DNA from 4 places in the Arthrobacter sp. G.S.26 genome. Region 1 is predicted to be linked to each of the others. Evidence: riboswitches for the same ligand, from Rfam matches in the RefSeq annotation. Region 1 holds a riboswitch; each other region holds the start of a gene.
What was found. Region 1 has a riboswitch for S-adenosylmethionine ahead of ACRB8A_RS12285 (aminotransferase class V-fold PLP-dependent enzyme). Riboswitches for the same ligand answer to the same signal wherever they lie in the genome.

Region 1 (5,154 bases):
CGGCGCCGCAGGCATACCGGGGCGGCTCATGCGGGGACGGTGCCGCGCAACAGCCCCTGGCGCGGTCCGTGCGTCACGTCAGCTGCCCACCAGGAGGCAACCTTGGTGCGTTTGCTCGCTGTGCACCCAGAGCGCCGAGGTGATTTCGTCAGCGAGGTCAAACTCACGGCTGTTCCCAACGCCACCGATCCGGACCACCAGGGCACCGCCGAACGGCCGGCGGCCCACCACCTCCACTTCGGCGTCCAGGTCGATCCGCTCGGCGGCCAGGTACCGCAACAATTCAGGGTTATCGTCACTGATCCGGGTGATTCTGCCGGTGTGGCCCTCATCCAGCCCGGAAAGCAGGTGGGCGGCAGGCATCAGCACCTCACCGGACGCCGTGGGAATGGGGTCGCCGTGCGGATCGCGGCGGGGATCGCCCAGTTGGGCGGCGACGCGTTCGATGAAGGTGTCCGAGACGGCGTGCTCCAGCAGTTCGGCTTCGTCGTGGACCTCGTCCCAGCTGTAGTCCAGCTGCTGGACCAGGTACGTCTCAATCAGCCGGTGGCGGCGGACCATGGCCAGGGCCAGGCGCAGGCCCGGGCCCGTCAAGGTAATGGCGCTGTAGGGCTTGTGGTCAACGAGGCCCTGGTCCTTGAGCTTGCGGACCATCTCCGAGACGGAGGAGTTGGCCACACCCAGGCGCTGGGCCAGCTGCGAGGAGGTGATGGGTTTGTCCTGCCACTCGGTAAACGAGTAGATGACCTTGACGTAGTCCTCGATCGAGGAGGAGGGCGCGCTGGTCTTCACAGCATCAAGCTTACCGGGTACTGCACCGCCGCTGGCCGGCAACGAGATTCACGCCGCCGTGGCCCGCCATGCCAGGGTCAGGTAGGGCAGGTCGATGATTTCGCCGTCCCGGTGGCCAAGATGCTCATGCAGGTACCAGTCCAGGTTGGCCAGCACCTTGGCGCGGGTGGGTTCGGAGGCCCTGAGATAGTAGCTGCGCGTTTTGGTGAGCTCCATCAGGCCCGTGGTGGTTACAGGGTCCTGCCACCGGGTCACGTACCCCTCAAGGCCTTGGAATTCAGGCCCGACGGCGGGCCGGTGGCCAGGCTTGTAGACGTCGCCCGCGTGCATGATCCGGGACAGCCGGTGGACCCAGGGAACGGAGGTGTCCAGCTGGTTCCAGACCAGCCCCAGCGTGCCGCCCGGGCGAAGGACCCGGGCGAGCTCCGTGCTGGCCGCAGCTGCGTCGCACCAGTGCCAGGCCTGGGCCACGGTGACGACGTCGAACGCCGCCGCCGGCAGGCCGGTGGCCTCTGCGGTGCCCAGGACAGCCGTGGCACGTGGATAGTGCTCAGCCAGCTGTTCCAGCATGTCCGCGGACGGGTCGACTGCGGTGACGGCCAGTCCTTTGGCCAGGAGCAGTGCGGTGAATTTGCCGGTGCCGGCGCCGACGTCCAAAACCTCACCGGCCGTTGCGGGCACCAGCCAGTCCGCGGCTGCCGCCGGGTAGCCCGGCCGGACCTGCTGGTAATGCTCGCCGCCGTCCTGGAAGCTTTGGCCCAGCTCCTGGCGCCGGTTGTGTTCCAGCTTGGGGCCACCCCGGACCACGCGCGGCCTCCTTCAGTAGATGTCTCTCCTGAATTTACCGCATGGACCCCGCCGGGGCGGCCCGGCGGTTCAGTCGTCCAGGCAGGGGGCCGCGCCGGCGGTGCCCGGCGTGTTGGGGGCCCAGTGCGGGTAGGTCCGGGAATCGTTGGCGGGCACCCAGCGGCCTGCGTCCACCACGTAATCCCAGCCAAGGCCCTGGGTCCGGAGGGCAGAGATGCCGGCAAGGAGCCGTTCGGCGTCCTCAAGGCGGGAGCCCACACCAAAGCTGGCCCGCAGCGAACCGGACGGAAGGCCCAGCCGCTTGAGCAGGGGGTGGGCGCAGAAACGCCCGTCCCGGAGGCCCACGCCGTGCTCTGCGGACAGGTAGGCCGCCACCAGACCGGCGTCGTAGCCGGCCACGGAAAAGTTAACCACACCGATGGTGTCCGTCTCAGCGTTGGTGTCCTTGAAGATCTGGTGGACACTCACGCCCTCGATCTGCTGCAGCCCCGCCACCAGGTAGGACCGGATGGACTGTTCGTGGGCGTGCCATTCCTGCGGGTCCAGGGCGGCGATGACCTGCGTGGCACGTGCCAGGGTGGCGGCGCCGAGGACGTTGGGCGAGCCGCCCTCGTGCCGGGCCGGGCCCGTGGCCCAGCTGACGCCGTCGAGCCGTGCTTCCTTGACGGCACCGCCGCCGGCGAGGTGCGGTTTTCCGGCGTCGAGCCAGTCCGGGCGCCCCACCAGGACGCCGGAACCGAACGGGGCGTAGAGCTTGTGGCCGGAGAACGCGAGGTAGTCAACGCCGTCGGCGGTGATGTCTACCCGCCGGTGGGGTGCCAGCTGCGCGGCGTCCACCACAATCCGGGCGCCGTACTGGTGGGCCAGCGTGGCGAGGGCGCGGATGGGCAGGATTTCACCGGTGACGTTGGAGGCGCCGGTAACGGCCAGGAGGCTGACCCCGCCCTGCTCCAGTTCGCCGCGGACAGCGTCGATGGTGCCGGCCAGGGTGTCCGCGGCCACGATGCTCCGGTGCGGGACGCCCTGCCACGGCAGCAGGTTGGCGTGGTGCTCGATGTCCAGGTACAGGACGTCGCCGGTGGGCCGGCCGTCCGTGTTGGGCAGGCACCCTGCCAGGAGGTTCAGCGAGTCGGTGGTGTTGCGCGTGAAGATCACCGAGTCGTCCGGGCGGCCGCCCACAAAGTCCCGCACGATGTTCCGCGCGTTCTCGTACACGGAGGTGCTGATCTGCGAGGCGTAGCCGGCGCCACGGTGCACGCTGGCGTAGTAGGGCAGGATCTCGTTCAGGTAGGCGGAGACCAGGGACAGCGCCGGCGCGGAGGCGCCATAGTCCAGGTTCGCGTAGCGGACATGGCCACCGGCGATCAGCGGCGCCTGGATCTCGGCGCCGGTTACGGCGGCGAGGGGCCTGGCGGCGATGGAGTGGCCGGCCAAAACCGAAGGTGCGGCGGGCGCCAGCGAAGCTGCGGGGGAGACAGTGGCAGTTGTCATGGGGAATCCTCACGTTGACAGGACTCCCTGCAGGGAATCCGCGCTTGCCGTATCCATGTCCGGACCGGCCTGGTCGTCACCCGGGGCACCCCACCGCGAATGGAGGGTTGCCGGCCAGCAAACCGGGGTTTAGCGCTGGCACTCGTGACCTGCTTAAGAGCGTAGGACATGGTGCGGGGTGGTTTGAAGCCAGCCCGAATGTTAAGGGATTTGTTACGCCGCGCCCGTACGCCGGGGCTTTTGTCGAAGAACACGACGGCGGACGCCCCCATCCGGAGGCGTCCGCCGTATATTCTTCGGTCCAGGCAGTCCTAGAGGAGGTCGTCCAGCCCCGGGTTCAGGCGCCGCAGCACCTCGGAATGCAGGATGGAGTTTGTGGCCAGGGCGTTTCCGCCGAACGGGCCGTCCTGGCCCTCCAGGGAGGTAAACCGGCCGCCGGCTTCCACCACGATGGGGACCAGGGCGGCCATGTCGTAGAGATTCAGTTCGGGTTCGCAGGCAATGTCCACCGACCCCTCGGCGACCATGCAGTAGGACCAGAAGTCGCCGTAGGCGCGGGTCCGCCATACGTCCTCGGTGAGCCCCAGGAACTCGTCGAAGTTGCCGCGTTCCTTCCACCCGGTGAGGCTGGAGTAGGACAATGACGCATCGGAAAGGGTGGCGACGTTGGAGACGCGCAGCCTGGTGGCCGAGGCGAGCGAACGCCCCATGTAGGCGCCCATGTCTTTCGCCGCCCACCAGCGTTTGCCCAGCGCAGGTGCGCTGACCACACCCACCACCGGTTCGCCCTCGTCAACGAGCGCGATCAGGGTTGCCCATACCGGGACACCCCGGACGAAATTCTTGGTCCCGTCAATGGGGTCGATGATCCAGCGGCGTGAGCCGTGGCCGCTGCTGCCGAACTCCTCACCCAGGACGGCGTCGCGGGGGCGGGAGCGGGAAAGCTGGCCGCGGATGGATTCCTCAGCTGCCTTGTCCGCGTCGGTGACAGGCGTCAGGTCCGGCTTGGTCTCCACATGGAGGTCCAGGGCCTTGAAACGGCTCATCGTCTGGTCGTCCACGGAATCGGCCAGGACGTGGGCCAGGCGCAGGTCATCGTTGTAGCTGGAAGCGGATTGGATCATGGTTCCAAACTACCGTCTGGCGGCGGTTGTGCTGGGAGGCCCACGTCAGTTGACGCTGCCGAGTTCCTTGGTCTCCTGGGCTTCCAGGCGCGGATCCGCCCCGAGGAGCCGCCGCAGGGAAGAGAGCCGGGCAGCGCCGGTGGGACCTGCCTGGCCGGCGGCCACCCAGGCGTCCAGCCCGCAGTTCACGGCCGCTGCCGTGTGCTTGCAGCCGCGTTCGCAGGCATCGGTGCCGGGGGAGAGGTCCGGGAAGGAACGCAGGATGCGGTCCGGGTCCACCAGTGCCAGGCCAAAGGACCGGATGCCAGGGGTGTCGATGATCCAACTGCCGGCCGGCGCATCTGCCAGCCGCAGGGCCAGGGCGGAGGAGGATGTGTGCCGGCCGCGGCCGGTGACGGCGTTGACGCCGCCGGTGGCCCGCTCGGCTCCGGTCAGCGCGTTGACCATGGTGGATTTGCCCACGCCGGAGTGCCCCAGCATCACAGTGACGTTCCCGTGCAGGAAGGTCCGCAGCTCCGCTACGGCCTCGCTGTCCAGCCGGGCGGACAGGCCATCGTCTGACCTGGCGTCGATGCCCGATGCCTTATTGTCCGCGGTGCGGCTGATGATGACCGGGAAGTCCAGGTGCGCGTAATTGGACAGCAGGTCAGCGGGATCCTTGACGTCTGCCTTGGTGATCAGCAGGATCGGTTCGATCCCGGCGTCGTAAGCCGCCGCCAGGGCCCGGTCGATGAAACCGGTGCGCGGTTCCGGGTTGGCTGCTGCCACCACGATCACCAGTTGGTCGGCGTTGGCCACCACAGCCCGTTCCACGGGATCTGTGTCGTCCGCGCTGCGGCGCAGCAGCGTGCGCCGGTCCTGGATTTTCACCAGGCGCGCCAGCGTGTCCGGTTCGCCGGAAACGTCGCCCACCAGCGAGACAAAGTCGCCGGCCACCACG
Region 2 (5,154 bases), 1.3 Mb from region 1:
ACCCGGCCGGGGTAGCCCGACTAGACGAGGAACGATGCCCGCAGCTGCGCCCCCAGCTGGCCGATCTCGGTCAGGAAGCCGTCGTGCCCGATCGGCGCCTGGATCAGGTGGACGTCCACCTCGCCCGGCAGCGCCGCCGCCAGCTCGTAGGACTGCGCCGGGAAGTACAGCCGGTCCGAGTCGACCGCTGCGACAAAAAACCGGACTCCCGGCACGTCCAGCGCCTGCGCCAGCGTGCCCCGGTTGCGGGTGACGTCATGGCTCATGAGTGCCTCGGTGAGCGCGATGTAGCTGTTGGCGTCGAACCGCTGGACCAGTTTGTTGCCTTGGTGGTCCAGGTAGCTTTCCACCTGATAGCGGCCCCGGGCGGCCAGCGAATCCGCGCGGACCGGTGTTTCGGCGGCCTGCGCCTGCCGGCCGAACCGGCCTTCGAGTTCCGCGGCGGACCGGTAGGTGATGTGGGCGATGCGCCGGGCCAGGGCCAGACCGTCCCCGGGGAACGGGCCGCCGTAGTAGTCGCCGCCCTGGAAGTTGGCATCCTGGCGGATGGCCAGCGTTTGCGCCTGCGCAAACGCGATCTGCTCTGCGGTGCTCGCCGCACCGACGGCGATGACGGCGCACCGCTGCACCCGCTCCGGGTAGGTCACCGCCCATTCCAAGGCACGCGCACCGCCCATGGAGCCGCCCAGGACGGCGAACCAGCTGCGGATGCCCAGCTGGTCTGCGAGCCTGGCTTCGGCCACGGTGCTGTCCCGCAGGGTCACCAGCGGAAACCGGGAACCCCACGGGCTGCCGTCCGGTGCGGCTGAGGACGGTCCCGTGGACCCGTAACAGCCGCCCACAATGTTGATGGACACCACAAAAAACTGGTCCGTGTCCACGGGTGCGCCCGGACCGGCCAGCTGTTCCCACCAGCCGGGCTCGTCGCTGTCGCCGCGGGCAACGTGGGTGCTGCCGGTCAGGGCATGCTCGATCAGGATGGCGTTGCTGCCGTCGGCATTCAGGGTGCCCCACGTTTCGTAGGCCAGGGTGACGTCCGGCAGGTATCCGCCGGCTTCAAGTTCCAGGGCCCCTACGGAGGCGAAGCGGACAATCCCGTGTTCGGGAACGGTGGTACGGGCGACGGTAACCGTCATGGCAAGACCTCTTCTACGCGCTTGCCTGCCGTCGAATGACCGGCAGGCCAGGTCTTCACCCGGGGCACCCCACCGCGGAAGGAGGGTTGCCGGCCAGCAAGCCGGGGCTGTCACTGGCACTCATGACCTTGTTCGAGTGTACGAAGAACACCCCACCCCGGGCCAAGAGTGTGACTGGTTGTGACTTGCCCCGGCCCAAAGGCAGCCGGTCCGTTAGGGTCCGGTCAGGACCCTGCTGCCGCCTTGGCCGCCCGGAAACCTGCTTCCAGGTCGGCCAGGATGTCATCGATGTGTTCCAGTCCCACGGACAACCGGACCAGGCCCGGCGTGACCCCGGCAACGGCCTGCTGCTCAGGGGACAGCTGGCTGTGGGTGGTGGACGCGGGGTGGATCACCAGCGACCGGACATCGCCGATGTTGGCCACATGGGAGTGCAGTTCCAGCGCATCGACAAAACGCTGGCCGGCCGCGGCCCCGCCGGCGAGGTTGAAGGCCACAATCGCCCCGGTGCCCCGCGGCCCGTACTTTTGGCCGCGCTCAAACCAGGGGCTGGAGGGCAGGCCGGCGTAGGCAACGGATTCGACGTCGTCCCGCGCCTCGAGCCAACGGGCCACCTCAATGGCGTTGGAGACATGCCGCTCCACCCGCAGGCTCAGGGTTTCCAGGCCCTGGGCGATCAGGAACGCGTTGAACGGTGACACGGCGGAGCCCAGGTCGCGCAGCAGCTGCACGCGGGCCTTCAGGATGTAGGACAGGTTGGCACCCAGGGCGCCGTCGGCACCCAGGTCGCGGCCGTAGACCAGGCCGTTGTAGGTGGGGTCCGGGGTGTTGAAGCCGGGGAACTTCTCCGGTTCCCTGGTGAAGTCGAACTTGCCCGAGTCCACGATCACGCCGGCGATGGCTGCGCCGTGTCCGCCCAGGTACTTCGTGGCCGAGTGCAGGACGATGTCCGCGCCCCACTCCAGCGGCCGGATCAGGTACGGGGTGGACAGCGTGTTGTCCACAATCAGCGGCACTCCCGCCTGGTGCGCCACCCCGGAAATGCCCTCGATGTCCAGGACGTCCTGGCGCGGGTTGGATACCACCTCGCCGAAGAACAGCTTGGTGTTGGGCTGCACGGCGTCGCGCCACTGGTCCAGGTTGTCCGGGTCCGCCACAAACGTCACGGTGATGCCGAACTTCTTCAGGGTGTGGGCGAAGAGGTTGTAGGTCCCGCCGTAAAGGCTGGGGCTGGCCACGATGTGGTCGCCGGCCTCGGCGATGTTCAGGACCGCGAACGTCTCGGCGGCCTGCCCGGAGCTGAGCAGGAGGGCCGCGAGGCCGCCTTCCAGGCTGGCGATCCGCTGCTCCACGGCGTCCTGGGTGGGGTTGCCGATGCGGGTGTAGATGGGCGAGAGTTCGGCCAGGGCGAACCTGTTGGCCGCGCTTTCGGCGCTGGGGAACACAAACGAGGTGGTCTGGTAGATGGGCAGGGCCCGGGCGCCGGTGGCGCTGTCCGGTTCCTGGCCTGCATGGATCTGGCGGGTTTCAAACGACCATCCGTTGGACATCTTTGGCTCCACTTCACAGGGGCCCGGCATGCAGGAAGCAGCACGGGCCGCGCTTGCCATCCGGCCGGTGCCGGACAGCCAGGTCCTCACCCGGGGCACCCCACCGCGGGTGGAGGGTTGCCGGCCAGCGAGCCGGGGCTTGATGCTGGCACTCATGACCTGTGCCCAGTGTAGGAACTGTCCGGGAGCGTGGTACAGGATTGTGACGAACATGGTCCCACGGCCCCGTTGCCGGGCCACAACAGGAACTCCGCCCAGCGGAAAAAACATGTAAGGCAAACCTTAGCTGAGAGGCGGATCACAAAGTGCCAAGATGTTGGCATGCGCATGGATCACGTCTCTTACGCCTGTGAACAGGATGGCCTGGCGGCCACCACCGAACGAATCGCTTCCGCCCTGGGTGTGGAAGCCGTCAAGGGCGGGGTGCATCCCCGTTTTGGAACCCGGAACATGATCATTCCCCTCGCGGGCCACAAGTACCTTGAGGTGGTGGAGGTGCTGGCGCACCCCGCCTCGGACAAGGCGCCTTTCGGGCAGGCTGTCCGCGCCCGCTCCGAAGCCGGTGGCGGCTGGATGGGCTGGTGCGTCGAAGTGGACGACCTTGCCCCTTTCGAGGAGCGGCTGGGCCGGTCTTCCGTCAACGGCAACCGCAAGTTCCCTGACGGCCGCGAACTGGTCTGGAAGCAGATCGGCATCCTGGGCCTCATCGCGGATCCCCAGGTGCCCTACATGCTGAAGTGGGAGGGCGACCCCTCCCTGCACCCGTCCAACGCCTACGAAGGCAACGTTAAGATGAGCTGCCTGACCATCGCCGGTTCCGCCGAGCGGGTCACCGAATGGCTGGGCGAACCGGTGGAGAAGCCGCTCGAGGATGTTGCAGTGGATTGGGTTGCCCCGCACGGCACGCCCGGAATCCTCTCGGTCACCTTCGAAACCGCCAACGGCGCAGTCACCATCTGATCCTCCGCCGCACCGGATCCGGCCTGCGCCGGGTCCGGTGCTTCCGGGCGTCCGCGCCCACCCACCCTTCGACCGCCATCAGCAGCTGACAACGGCGTCACCTGCTGATGGCGGCCGAATCATTGAGCGGCAAAAGCATCAAGCGGACGACGGCGGCCGCCCGCCACCGCGGGCAGGCATGAGGCCCGGGACGGTCAGCCCAGCCCCACCGCCTTGCCAAACAGGCTGAAGCCGACAAACGCCACGATGTCGAGCAGCGCGTGCGCGATGACCAACGGCATCACGCGTTTGGTCCGGGTGTAGAGCCACGCGAAGACGGCGCCCATCACCACGTTCCCGATGAAGGGCCCGAAGCCCTGGTAAAGGTGGTAGCTGCCACGCAGCAGCGCACTGGCCGCGATGGACACCGGCAGGCTCCAGCCGAACTTGCCGAAGCGGTTCATCAGGTACCCCACCACAATGACCTCTTCCACAATGCCGTGCCGGACGGCGGAGAGGATCAGCACCGGAACGGTCCACCAGTAGGCATCCAGGGCGCTGGGGATGATGGCGGTGGTGATGCCCAACGCCCGCCCGGCGGCGTAGAGGCCCAGTGACGGGATGCCGATCAGGGCGGCCAGGCCGAGGCCCTGGAGCAGGTCGCGGCCGGGCCTGTCGAAGGTGAAGCCAAGCTGCCGGAAAGCGGAGCCCGTGTGGCGGGAGGCGTTGGCGCCGCCGATGACCGGCGGGTTGCCGGGTCCGGCAGGTGCCGCCTGGCGCTGGTCGGTCAGGAAGTAGATCACCAGGAGGACCGGCACCAGGGCAAAGGCGATGTCCAGCAGCTGGTAGGTCAGGTCGAAGTATTCCCGGGTACTTTGCGAGCGGTTCAGGGTGGAGGTGCCCTCCACCAGCGGCGCGCGGGACAGCTTGTCCAGCAGCTGCACCACGGAATAGACGGCGGATTGTCCCAGGGACAACCCCAGGACAATCCAGACTTCGAGCCGCAGCCTGCGGCGGGAGGGAACCAGCATGTACCCATTTTGCCTGCTGTTGCTGGATCCGGGCTGACCGCCCCGGCCGGCACTGGATCCCGGTGGTCCCCGTGGGCCGGCGGCCCTTTATCCGGGAGCGACGATCACTTCGGTGCCGTTGGCTTCAAACGCGGCCTTGTCCCGCGGCGAGATCCCGGCGTCCGTGATCAGGCGGGTGAAGTTGTAGCCGTCCATCGTGGCAAAGGCCCGCACGCCCACCTTCGACGAGTCGGCCAGGACATACGAAATCCGGGCCCGGCTGGCAAGCAGCGCGTTGACGGAGGCCTCCCCTTCGCCCGTGTTGGTGGGACCCACCTCCGGGTCGATGCCGTTGACGCCGATGAAGGCGATGTCCAGCACCACCTTCTGCATGATGATGTCCGTATACGGGCCCACCAGCTCATAGGAGCGCGGGTTGAGGATGCCCCCGGTCACCATGACCTTGATGTTGGGCCGCACGGCGAGCTGGCCGGCGATGTTGATGGCGTTCGTGACCAC
Region 3 (5,154 bases), 1.7 Mb from region 1:
CGCGGGGCGGCCGGCCTTTAGTGTGCGGGCCACGATGTCCGCCCGGAACACCTTCGCATCCTCGAGTTCCGCGTGCCGGGAGAAGATAACGTCGGCGTTGCGGACAGCGAAGTCGCGGCCGTCGGGTGAATCCCCCGCCTGGAAGAGGACGGGGTGGTGCTGGGCGGACCGCGGCAGCCGTCCCGTGATGTCCACGTCGAAGCTTGCGTCGTTCCGGCGCACCGGGGTGATGCTTCCTTGCCGGAGCCAGCGCCCGTCGCTCCGGGACCCGGCGATTGCGCCGTCGGCCCAGGAGTCCCAGATGGCTTTGGCGGTCTGGACAAAGGCTTCGGCCCGGACGTAGCGGTCCTCGTGCTTGAGGAACCCGCCGCGGCGGAAGTTGGCGCCGGTCCAGGCATTGTCCGTGGTGACGATGTTCCAGGCAGCGCGGCCGCCGGAGAGCAGGTCGAGGCTGGCCAGCCGGTGGGCCAGGTCCGCGGGATCGTTGTAGGTGGTGTTTTGGGTGGCCACCAGGCCGATGTTGGTGGTGACGGCGGCGAGTGCCGCCAGGGCAGTCTGCGCGTCCGGGCGGCCCACCACGTCCAGGTCGTGGATTCGGCCCAGGTGTTCACGGAGCCGCAGTCCTTCGCCCAGGAAGAAGGCTGAGAACAGCCCGCGTTCGGCGGTCTGGGCCACGCGGCGGAAGGATTCAAAGTCGGTCTGGGAGCCGCTGTCCGGGGCTTTCCAGACGGTGGTGTGGTTGACGCCCTGGAAAAAGACGCCGAACTGGATCCGGCCGTTGCCGGTGGGACGGTGCGTGGTCATGGGGTGCTCTCTTTCAGGCCGCTGCGTAGCGGTTGGCGGGGCGGGGAAGGCCGAAGGACCGGCGCAGCGTGGTGCCGGCGGCGGGCGCGCTGACCAGGCCGGCGGCGCGCAACGCGGGCAGGACGTTGAGCGCCAGTTCCGGCAGGTCGACGTCCACGACGGCGGGATGCAGCCGGACGCCGTCCGCGGCATCGAAGAGCCGGGCCAGCAGGGACACGAGGCCGGCGGGGCTGCCCACGTACCGGGCGCCGCCGGTCCACGGCTCGTGGCGGTCCAGCTCCGCGAGCCGTTCCGCGGCCGTTTGGCCGCGGGCGTCGAGGATCACGTCGAGCTCCACGAGGGTCCGGGGAACGCCGGTGGCGGCCGCCGCTGAGGCTGCTGCGGCGAGCCCGTCAACGGTGGCGGCTGAAGCGAGTGCCACGTCGGCTTCCACGGTGGAGAGCAGCGCCGCCGGAGCGATGACCACCAACTGCCCCTGCAATGGCCGGGGAATGATCGCCGGGCCCTTGACGGCGAAGCGCTCCCCTTCGAAGTCGGCGTAGTGCAGTTTGTCGCGGTCCAGGTAGCGGCCGGTGGAGGCGTCGCGGATAACGGCGTCGTCCTCCCAGGAATCCCAGAGCCGGCGGCCGGCTTCCACGGCGTCCGCGGCTTCGAGGGGCGCTGCGGCGGCGGCCAGCTGCTCACGGCCCACGGCGCGGGCTTCTTCGGGCGCGTTGGCCGCGCTGACCAGCCAGCCCGCCCTGCCCTGGGAGGCGTAGTCGAGGCTGGCCAGCTGGGTGGCGACGTGGAATGGCTCGGTGTAGAGGGTGTCCACCTCGGGTACCAGGCCGATCGAGCCGGTGATGGGGGCAGCGAAGGCGGCCCGTTGCACGGCATCGATCCGGCCGGGAATCCCGGCCGTGCCGGCATCCACCACGCGGGAATCGCGGAAGGTGGCCAGGTGGAAGCCGGCGATGTCTGCGGCCTGGACGGTGCCGCTGATGCGGGCACCGCCCAGCAGTCCGTCCGGAAGGTGGTGGGCGTGGCGCCACGCGGCGGGGTGCGCCCCGTCGCCGTCGAGCTCAACGGCCACCACGTTGGGACGGTTTTCGGGTACTGGTAGTGAAGGCATGGCTTTCCTCTTTCAGGGGCCGCTGGTGCGGCCGGGACGACATTTCACTTGCCGCAGTGCGGCCAGGTCTGTTTCCGGAGCACCCCGCCACTAAATGCCTGAGGGTTGCCGCAGCACGAGCCGGTCCTTGGCGTGCTGACTCTTGACCTATGGCTCGAATGTACGATCCCCGAATGACCCCCGCAACCGCCGTTGTCGCACGAGGTCAACGCGCGAAACGCCACGTCAAGCGACGGCTTAAACCGTCATCTGGCGGCGCCTGTGACGGCCTGTTGCGCACCGTTGAGTCCGGTGACATGGCGCTTTGGGCGCCGGAGCCGGCGTCCGTAGGGTCAAGCCATGAGCCCAACGGATGCCCTGCTGTCAGTTCTCGATCTGAGCCCCATCCCGGCGGGGGTGGACGCCGGGCAGGCGCTGCGCAACAGCGTGGAGCTGGCCGTCGCTGCCGAGGACCTCGGCTACCACCGCTATTGGCTGGCCGAGCACCATCTCAATCCCGGCGTCGCGGGTTCCGCCCCGCATGTGCTGTCCGCCCTGGTTGCTGCCGCCACCCGGACCATCCGGGTGGGGACGGCTGCCACCATCCTGGGCAACTACCGACCGCTGCAGGTAGCCGAAAACGTCGGAACCCTGGCGGCAGTGTTCCCGGACCGGATCGATCTGGGATTTGGCCGCTCCGGCCAACCCGCTTCCCCGCCGGCAAGCACCGGCGGGGAAGACCTCCGGACTGCCGGCGAACCCGCGCCGGAGGACGCGGGCCGGGTGGTGGCGGGCCTGGTGGTCCCCGCCAAACGGCAGCCGTTCAGTTCCGTGCTGCCCCGGAAGTTCCGGCTCCAGGCCGAGCTCCTGGGCCGGGAGCCCGGGGATGCGGACAACTTCGAGAGCGACGTGCAGGACGTCATCGGCTTTTTCGACGGCGGCTACCGCACCCGGCACGGCGAGGGGATCACGGTGACACCTGCCCTGGGACATGCCCCGCAGTTCTGGCTCCACGGTTCCACGGCGGGGCCCAGCGCCCGGCTTGCCGGGAAGCTGGGCCTGCGGTTCGGCGCGAATTACCACGTGTCGCCGGCCACGGTACTGGAGTCGGTGGCCGAATACCGGGCCCACTTCCGGCCCTCGGCGGCGGTGCCGGAACCGTACGTCACGGTATCCGCGGACGTGCTGGTGGCCGAACGCGAACAGGACGCCCGGCGGCTCGGCGCGGGCTTCGCCGCCTGGGTGCACAGCATCCGCAGCGGCCAAGGCGCCATCGCCTATCCCGCCCCGGCCGACGGCGGCCGGGTGGACGCCGCGGTGGGCTCCCCGGAGCTGGTCCGGGACCGCGTGGAAACACGGTTCGTGGGCGCCCCCGGGACGGTCACCGCCCACCTGAGGGCGCTGCAGCGGGCCACGGGCGCCCAGGAGCTCCTGATCACCACCATCGCCCACGGGCAGGCGGAGCGGGTGGCATCCTACGGGCTGCTTGCCGACGCCTGGGCCCGCGGCTAAGACCCCGGTCCAACCAACCCATCCTCAAAGGAGAACCATGAGCACCGAAACCGACACCCAACTGGTCAGCGCCGCTGACGCCGCCCGCCTCATCGCCGAAGGGGCCCTGCTGGTTGACGTCCGCAGTGACGCCGGCCGGAACAGCACCGGGGCGATCCCCGGGGCGCTGGTGGTCAACCGGGAGCGGGTGGACCAGGACTTCGGCCCCGACTCCCCCGAACTGTTGCCCGAAGTGGAAGCCGCGGGCCGGAACATAGTGGTGTTTTGCGGCTCCGTCAACGGCTCCCGCCCTGTAGCCGAGAAGCTGAAGGTGCTGGGCTACGCCAACGCCGTCCATGTGGACGGCGGCTTCCCGGCATTGCGGGAGGCCGGGGTGCCCACCACAGGCCCCACGGACCCGGGCGCCCAGAGCCCGGCCGCTTAAGGACCGGCCCGCCGGCGCTTCGAAGGCTGCCGGCGGGTGGCCTGCCGCCCGGCGACAGCGGCTGTGCGGAGCCAGTCCGCACTGCCGGCCAGCACAGCGACGCCCAGCAGCACCGAGCAGAGCACCACACCCTGGTGGAAGGCCCGGCGGGGGTCCGCGCCGGCGGTGAGGAACATGCCGGCGGCGGCCGCTGAACACAGCGCCGCCGTGAACCGTTGGCTGAGTTGGTAAAAGCCCGCGGCCACCCCCGTGGCACCGGGCGGGGCCTGGGCCAGTGTCAGGGTCTGGTTGGGGGCCACCACCAGACCCACGGCTAGCCCCTGCAGGAGCCCGACGGCGGCCACCGCCATCGCAGCGGCTCCGCTGTCCAGGTACTGGACGGCCAAGTCCTTGCCGGGCAGGCAGGCCAGGCCGGCCACCAGCGCCCAGACGACACCGCCCCGCCCGTAGCGGCCCAGGAACCGCCAGCTGAAGCTGGAGGCCAGCAGCATCCCTGCGGCCTGCGGCGCCAGGATCGCGGCGGCCGCCAACGGCGGCAGGCCGGTGCCGGCAAGGAAGTAGAACGCGGTGACCGCGGCCATGGCCGCGCCCACGCCAAACTGGCACAAGGCAACCACGGTGCCAAGGACGTAGCCGGGCGAGCGGACCAGTGCCGGGACCAGCAGCGGGGTCCGGCCGCGCCGGTGGTACAGGACCTCCCAGCCGGCAAACACGGCCAGCGCCACGGCGCTGCTCCCCAGCCAGATGGGCGTTTCCGGACCCGGGCCCTGGATGGTGGGCACCAGCGAGGCCAGCACCACGGCACCCAGGAGCAGCGCGCCTACTGCATCGATGGTGGGCCGGCGTTGGCCGGGCACCGCCGGCGACCGGGACCGGCGCGGGAGGAACACCAGGGCCAGCGGAACCAGGACCAGGACCAGCGGAACGTTGACCAGGAACAGCAACCGCCAGCTCCCTTCCTGGCTGCCCACGGAGAGGATCACGCCCCCAATCAGCGGACCGCACACGGCAGCCGTTCCGCCCGCCGCCGCGTAGTACCCCAAGGCTTTGGCCCGGCCGGCACCGGCATGGACATCCTGCAGCAGGCCCAGGACCTGTGGGTTGAGGGCCCCTGCACCGAGGCCCTGCAGGAGCCGTGCCCCAATGACGACGGTCGGATCGGTGGCCAGGCCGCCCAGCAGGCTGAACGCGCCAAAGACGCTGAGCCCTGCCACGAACAGGGTGCGGCGGCCCACAAGGTCACCCAGCCGGCCCGCCGGTACCAGCGCCAGCCCGAACACCAGTGAATAACTGGCCAGGATCCATTGCACCTGCCCGGCGTCCG
Region 4 (5,154 bases), 1.2 Mb from region 1:
CCCAGTGTCCGCTGCACCGGCTTCCAATACGCCGTCAGGAACGCGTAGGCCGCCACCACCAGGACCAGCACGTTCAGCAACCTGCCGGGCGCCAGGTAGGTGCGGCCGAAAAACAGGTCGTACATGATGCGGTAGGTGGCGTCCGGGATCACGGCGAGCCGGACGTCGAAGCCATTGGCCAAGTACGGGTTGCCCCAGGACAGGAACGCGAAGACAACGGCCAGGACGGTACAGGCAGCCACCACCCAAACCCGGGCCGAGAACCAGGCAATGATGCGGTGCCGGTGGTACCCCGCCACCAGCCCGATCACAAACAACACCTGCCACACCAGCAGGGGGAATGAATCCTCGAACTGCGAGGGGAGCAGCCGGAAACGGGTGGTTGCGCCGGCGGCGTAGGCAGCAATCGATGCACCCAGCACATACAGCCCTTTGCCCCGGCCCAGCGCAGCAAGGATCAGGGGGCTGGCGAGCAGCAGCACCACGTAGAGGCCCATCACGTTGAACTGCCACGGCCCGAACTGCAGCAGCAGGATCGCGGGCAGGATCCCCGGCGGTACGGGGAACTGCAGCAGGGAGCCCATGCCGGCGTAAAGGTCGTAGGTGCGGCCCGCACCGCCATGGCCGGCTCCACCCGTTCCCTGGTCCACGAACGTGGTCAGCACCTCGGAACGGAAAACCGGCAGCAGCGAAAGCAGGAAGACACCGATCAGCACCACAAGTGCCGTCACGTACAGCTTGCCTGCGCGGCGCGACGTCAACTCCAGCACGCGGCCGAAGTCGTCCTTGACGCGCGGCCCGTAGACCATGCCCACCACCAGGCCGGAGAACAGGACAAACAATTCGGCTCCCGAGACGAATCCCACCGCTTCCTGGGTAAAAAGCTGGAAGAGGGATGTCATGCCCAGGTGGTTGACCACAACAAAGACGATCGCCATGCCGCGCAGCAGATCCACGCGGGAGTCACGCTTGGACGGATCCGCATAGGCCCAGGAGGAAGCGTTGTTGATCCGTCCGGGAATCTGCCACAGCGCGGCAAGGAGGATCAGCAAAGCCGCTCCAACACTCCACGCGGCAACGCCGGACAACGTGTTGGGATGCGAATAACTGCCGTCCGTGGACACCTCCGTCACCGGCCCGGTCACCACAGGGGATTTTTTGAGCCGCTCCGAGGCAGCTGCAGCAATGTCCGGTTTCCCCGTCAGCAGCCAGTTAATGCTGGCGACCCCGGTGTCCCTGGTGCTGGTCCGCTCATCCCACACAACGGCGGCGGTCCGGGCGAATTCCGCCGACGTCATGGTGCCCACTACCTGGTCCCACCAGTTCACTTTGATGTCGGACTCTGCGGCACCTCCCGACGCCGGGCTGTAGAAGGCGGCGGTCTGGAGCAGGAACGGCTTGTCCTTGCCGGCTGCATACGTGCCGTAGAAGTCCTCACCGCCGGCCGATGTCAGCATTTCCCGCAACTCACCAGCGCGGGGCAGGGAGTTGACGGCGGCCCCGCCCGAGGTGTCGTCATGGTAGGCACTCAGGCCCACCCAATCAACGGAATCATCGCCCGGATAATACGGCCCGTAAGGGCTGTCGGCACCGTTCCAACTGCCGTCCCCGTTGCTGTCCAGCAGGCTGAACCCGTCGCTTCCGGGACCGGGGGCTGCCCTGCTCCGCTCGAACGGGTAGTCCTTGCCAAGGAAAGGGGCCCACACCATCAGGGCGCCGCCGTCGGACGCCCGGAATTTGCCGGCGAGCGTCCGGAACGCCTCCCGGTACGCTGCCGGTTGCTGGCCCCACTCCACCCAGCTGGAATTCATGTCGGGGGCGAACCGGATCAGGAGCTTGCCCTTGAACCCGCCGGCGAGCGTGCGCACCTCCGCCGCGAAGGCGGCAGCAGAGCCTGAATCCACCTGGTCCAGCGGGACGGTGGGCCGGACGGTGAGCATGGCATGCGCGCCCTGGGCGGACGCCTGGTACAGGAAGCCCTTGAGGTCGTTACGCTCCGCATCCCGGTACGGAAAGTCAATGTCGTGACCCAGGACTGCGGGCCGTGCACCCAGCCGGTCCGCGAAACCTGCGGCGGTATCTTCGCCCCATTCCAGGACGGCGCCAAGGAGGGGCCCGCGGTCGTCCGGAACCGGCGCAGCAGCGTGTGCCGCCCCGGCCGGCAGCCCGATGGCCAGCACTGTCATCATCATCGCTGCCAGCAGGGCAGCACAGGCGCGGAAAATCCGGGTGCCGGGCACGGCAGTGCCGCCACTCCGCGCGGCTGATCGATTGCTGATGGGAACCCCCCGGTCTGAAGCCAGCTGTCGGGGCGGCGCCCCCATGCAAACCTTATCGGTCCGGCCGCCGCGCCAGGACCCCGTGCCCGGCGCGGCTCGGTTACGGAACATGACGACGGCGGCCGTGCGGCACCGGGCAGCAAGTGTTACGTTTTTGGGGAGTAATGAGTACCGGCACTAAGCCCTGACTGGCCGGTCGGCAACCCTCCCTTCCGCGGCGGGGTGCCTCAGGTGAATACTCGGCATATCGACCATTCGAGCTGCAAGCGTGAGAGAAGGAGATCCGTCGTGTCCGACGCACCTGCCCCTGAAGAGAGACTGTCCTACCGCCTCATCAGCGGCCCGGACAACCGCGAGTTCTGCGAGCGGATCTCGGCCGCACTGGCGGAGGGCTACGTGCTGCACGGAAGCCCCGCCGCCACGTACAACGGCGGAGGTGTGATTGTGGCCCAGGCAGTTGTCCTGCCGGCCGCCATCGCCACGGCCGACGCCGCCGTGGCAACCGCAGTGGACAGCCTCGAATTCGACGGCGAGGGGCACGCATGAGCTACGCCGGAGACCTGACCCCGCAGGAGGCATGGGCCAAGCTGGAGCAGGGCGCCATCCTGGTGGACGTCCGGACCGAAGCTGAATGGGCCCATATCGGCATTCCTGACACCAAGGCCACGGACAACGATCCCTTGTTTATTCAGTGGACCTTCCCTGGCGGCGTCCCGAACCCCGCCTTCATCAGCGACCTCAGCCAGCAGGCTCCGGAGGATTCAGCCGCGGAACTGCTGTTCCTGTGCCGTTCCGGGCAGCGCTCCATCGCGGCTGCCACCGCGGCGACGCAGGCCGGTTTCACCTCATACAACGTGCTGGAGGGCTTCGAGGGCGAGCCTGACCGGTATGGCGAACGGACCGTCAACGGCTGGAAGAACCGCGGCCTGCCTACCAACCTGGGAACCAACTAAATGGCTTTTAATGACGACGCTGCCGGTTGGAACGCCGATACGCAGGCGGTCCGCGGTGGCCTGGACCGCACCAACTTCCAGGAGACCAGCGAGGCGCTGTTCCTGAACTCAGGGTTTGTCTATGAATCCGCTGCCGCCGCCGAGCGGGCGTTCACCGGCGAGGACCAGCGTTTTGTCTACTCCCGCTACGGCAACCCCTCGGTAGCCACTTTTCAGGAGCGGCTGCGGCTGCTGGAGGGCACCGAAGCGTGCTTCGCCACGGCCTCCGGAATGTCAGCGGTCTTTACCGCCCTGGGCGCCCTCCTCGCTGCCGGCGACCGCGTGGTTGCCGCCCGGTCGCTGTTCGGTTCCTGCTTTGTGATCCTGAACGAGATCCTGCCGCGGTGGGGCGTGGAAACGGTGTTTGTTGACGGGCCGGACCTGGACCAGTGGCGCGAAGCCCTGTCCCAGCCCACCACTGCCGTGTTTTTCGAGTCGCCGTCCAACCCCATGCAGGAGATTGTGGACATCGCCGCCGTCAGCGACCTGGCCCACGCTGCCGGCGCAACAGTCGTCGTCGACAATGTATTTGCCACTCCCCTGCTCCAGCGGTGCGGCCAGTTCGGCGCCGACGTTATTGTCTACTCCGGCACCAAGCACATCGACGGCCAGGGCCGCGTCCTGGGCGGGGCGATCCTGGGCACCAGGGAGTTCATTGACGGTCCCGTGAAGCAGCTCATGCGCCACACCGGGCCTTCGCTTTCCCCGTTTAACGCCTGGGTCCTCAACAAGGGACTGGAGACGATGGCACTGCGGGTCAACCACTCGTCGGCCACGGCCCTGCGGTTGGCCGAGTGGCTGGAGCAGCAGCCGGCGGTCAGCTGGGTGAAATACCCGCTGCTTAGATCGCACCCCCAGTACGGGCTTGCCGCGAAGCAGATGAAGGCAGGCGGCACCGTCCTTACGCTGGACCTGGGTTCGGCTCCCGGGCGGTCGGCCAAGGACGCCGCCTTTGCCCTGCTGGACGGCCTGCGCATCATCGATATCTCAAACAACCTGGGTGACTCAAAGTCCCTCATCACCCATCCTGCCACCACCACGCACCGGGCCATGGGGCCGGAAGGCCGCGCAGCGATCGGGCTGGGCGACGGTGTGGTGCGGCTGTCCGTGGGGCTCGAGGACGCCGATGACCTGATCGGCGACCTGGAGCAAGCGCTCAAGCAGATCTGACGGAACCCGGTCCCGGGGCGGGCTGCCGGAGCTCGTGGGCAGCCGTCGCCCGGACGGCCGCCGTGAGCTGGTTCAGCACCGGCGAGTCAATTTTCCAGCGCTGCCAGTAGAGGGCCACGTCCACCGGGTGCCCGGGCGCGAGTTCCACCAGCTCGCCGCTGCCAAGCCACGGCAGGCATTCCGCTTCGGGCAGCAGTCCCCAGCCCATCCCCAGCCGGATGGCCTGGGCAAACTCTGCCGATGACGGGACGTAGTGCCGCGGGGCACCGAGGGCCGTCCCGGTCATCCTGCGGAAGAACCCACCCTGAAGGTCGTCCTTCCGGTCGAAGTCCACCACCGGGGCGGTGCTGCCCGCAACGAGCTCCGGCCCGCCGGGCAACCAGTGCCGGACGTACCCGGGACTGGCTACGGCACGGTATCTCAGCGCCCCGAGTGGCTCGACGCTGCAGCCTTGAACCGGTTCCGGGTTCGCTGTGACGGCGGCGATCACCGCTCCCGTCCGGAGGAATTGCGTGGAATGCTGCTCGTCCTCGCGGCGCAGCTCAAAGGTGACACCCGGCTCCGGGGGGAGGCTTGCCAGCGCCGCCATGAACCAGGTGGCAAGCGAATCGGCATTCACCACCAGCGGGATGGGCGTGCTGGGGCTACCGGCGGCGCCACCGAGTTCGCGTTGCGCGTCCCCTTCCAGTTGCCGGAGCTGGCGGGCGTAGCGC

Region 2: linked by a shared signal. The riboswitch ahead of ACRB8A_RS06380 (bifunctional o-acetylhomoserine/o-acetylserine sulfhydrylase) and the one ahead of ACRB8A_RS12285 (aminotransferase class V-fold PLP-dependent enzyme) in region 1 are both predicted to bind S-adenosylmethionine.
Region 3: linked by a shared signal. The riboswitch ahead of ACRB8A_RS01150 (LLM class flavin-dependent oxidoreductase) and the one ahead of ACRB8A_RS12285 (aminotransferase class V-fold PLP-dependent enzyme) in region 1 are both predicted to bind S-adenosylmethionine.
Region 4: linked by a shared signal. The riboswitch ahead of ACRB8A_RS17715 (DUF1737 domain-containing protein) and the one ahead of ACRB8A_RS12285 (aminotransferase class V-fold PLP-dependent enzyme) in region 1 are both predicted to bind S-adenosylmethionine.

The regions. Positions count from the first base shown of each region.
Region 1 covers NZ_CP193752.1:2,688,184-2,693,337, reverse strand. The annotation lists gene ACRB8A_RS12300 (fluoride efflux transporter FluC) at 1-30, opposite strand, end outside; gene ACRB8A_RS12295 (metal-dependent transcriptional regulator) at 79-792, opposite strand; gene ACRB8A_RS12290 (class I SAM-dependent methyltransferase) at 841-1,599, opposite strand; gene ACRB8A_RS12285 (aminotransferase class V-fold PLP-dependent enzyme) at 1,669-3,090, opposite strand; SAM riboswitch class IV at 3,126-3,240, opposite strand; gene hisN (histidinol-phosphatase) at 3,402-4,214, opposite strand; gene rsgA (ribosome small subunit-dependent GTPase A) at 4,260-5,154, opposite strand, start outside.
Region 2 covers NZ_CP193752.1:1,406,807-1,411,960, reverse strand. The annotation lists gene metX (homoserine O-acetyltransferase MetX) at 21-1,136, opposite strand; SAM riboswitch class IV at 1,149-1,264, opposite strand; gene ACRB8A_RS06380 (bifunctional o-acetylhomoserine/o-acetylserine sulfhydrylase) at 1,361-2,686, opposite strand; SAM riboswitch class IV at 2,731-2,846, opposite strand; gene ACRB8A_RS06375 (VOC family protein) at 3,008-3,646, shown strand; gene ACRB8A_RS06370 (CPBP family intramembrane glutamic endopeptidase) at 3,841-4,656, opposite strand; gene ACRB8A_RS06365 (DeoR/GlpR family DNA-binding transcription regulator) at 4,744-5,154, opposite strand, start outside.
Region 3 covers NZ_CP193752.1:239,220-244,373, reverse strand. The annotation lists gene ACRB8A_RS01155 (NtaA/DmoA family FMN-dependent monooxygenase) at 1-804, opposite strand, end outside; gene ACRB8A_RS01150 (LLM class flavin-dependent oxidoreductase) at 818-1,915, opposite strand; SAM riboswitch class IV at 1,955-2,063, opposite strand; gene ACRB8A_RS01145 (LLM class flavin-dependent oxidoreductase) at 2,255-3,406, shown strand; gene ACRB8A_RS01140 (rhodanese-like domain-containing protein) at 3,444-3,830, shown strand; gene ACRB8A_RS01135 (MFS transporter) at 3,827-5,154, opposite strand, start outside.
Region 4 covers NZ_CP193752.1:3,855,124-3,860,277, forward strand. The annotation lists gene opgC (OpgC domain-containing protein) at 1-2,192, opposite strand, end outside; SAM riboswitch class IV at 2,440-2,554, shown strand; gene ACRB8A_RS17715 (DUF1737 domain-containing protein) at 2,568-2,825, shown strand; gene ACRB8A_RS17720 (rhodanese-like domain-containing protein) at 2,822-3,232, shown strand; gene ACRB8A_RS17725 (O-succinylhomoserine sulfhydrylase) at 3,233-4,441, shown strand; gene ACRB8A_RS17730 (LysR family transcriptional regulator ArgP) at 4,428-5,154, opposite strand, start outside.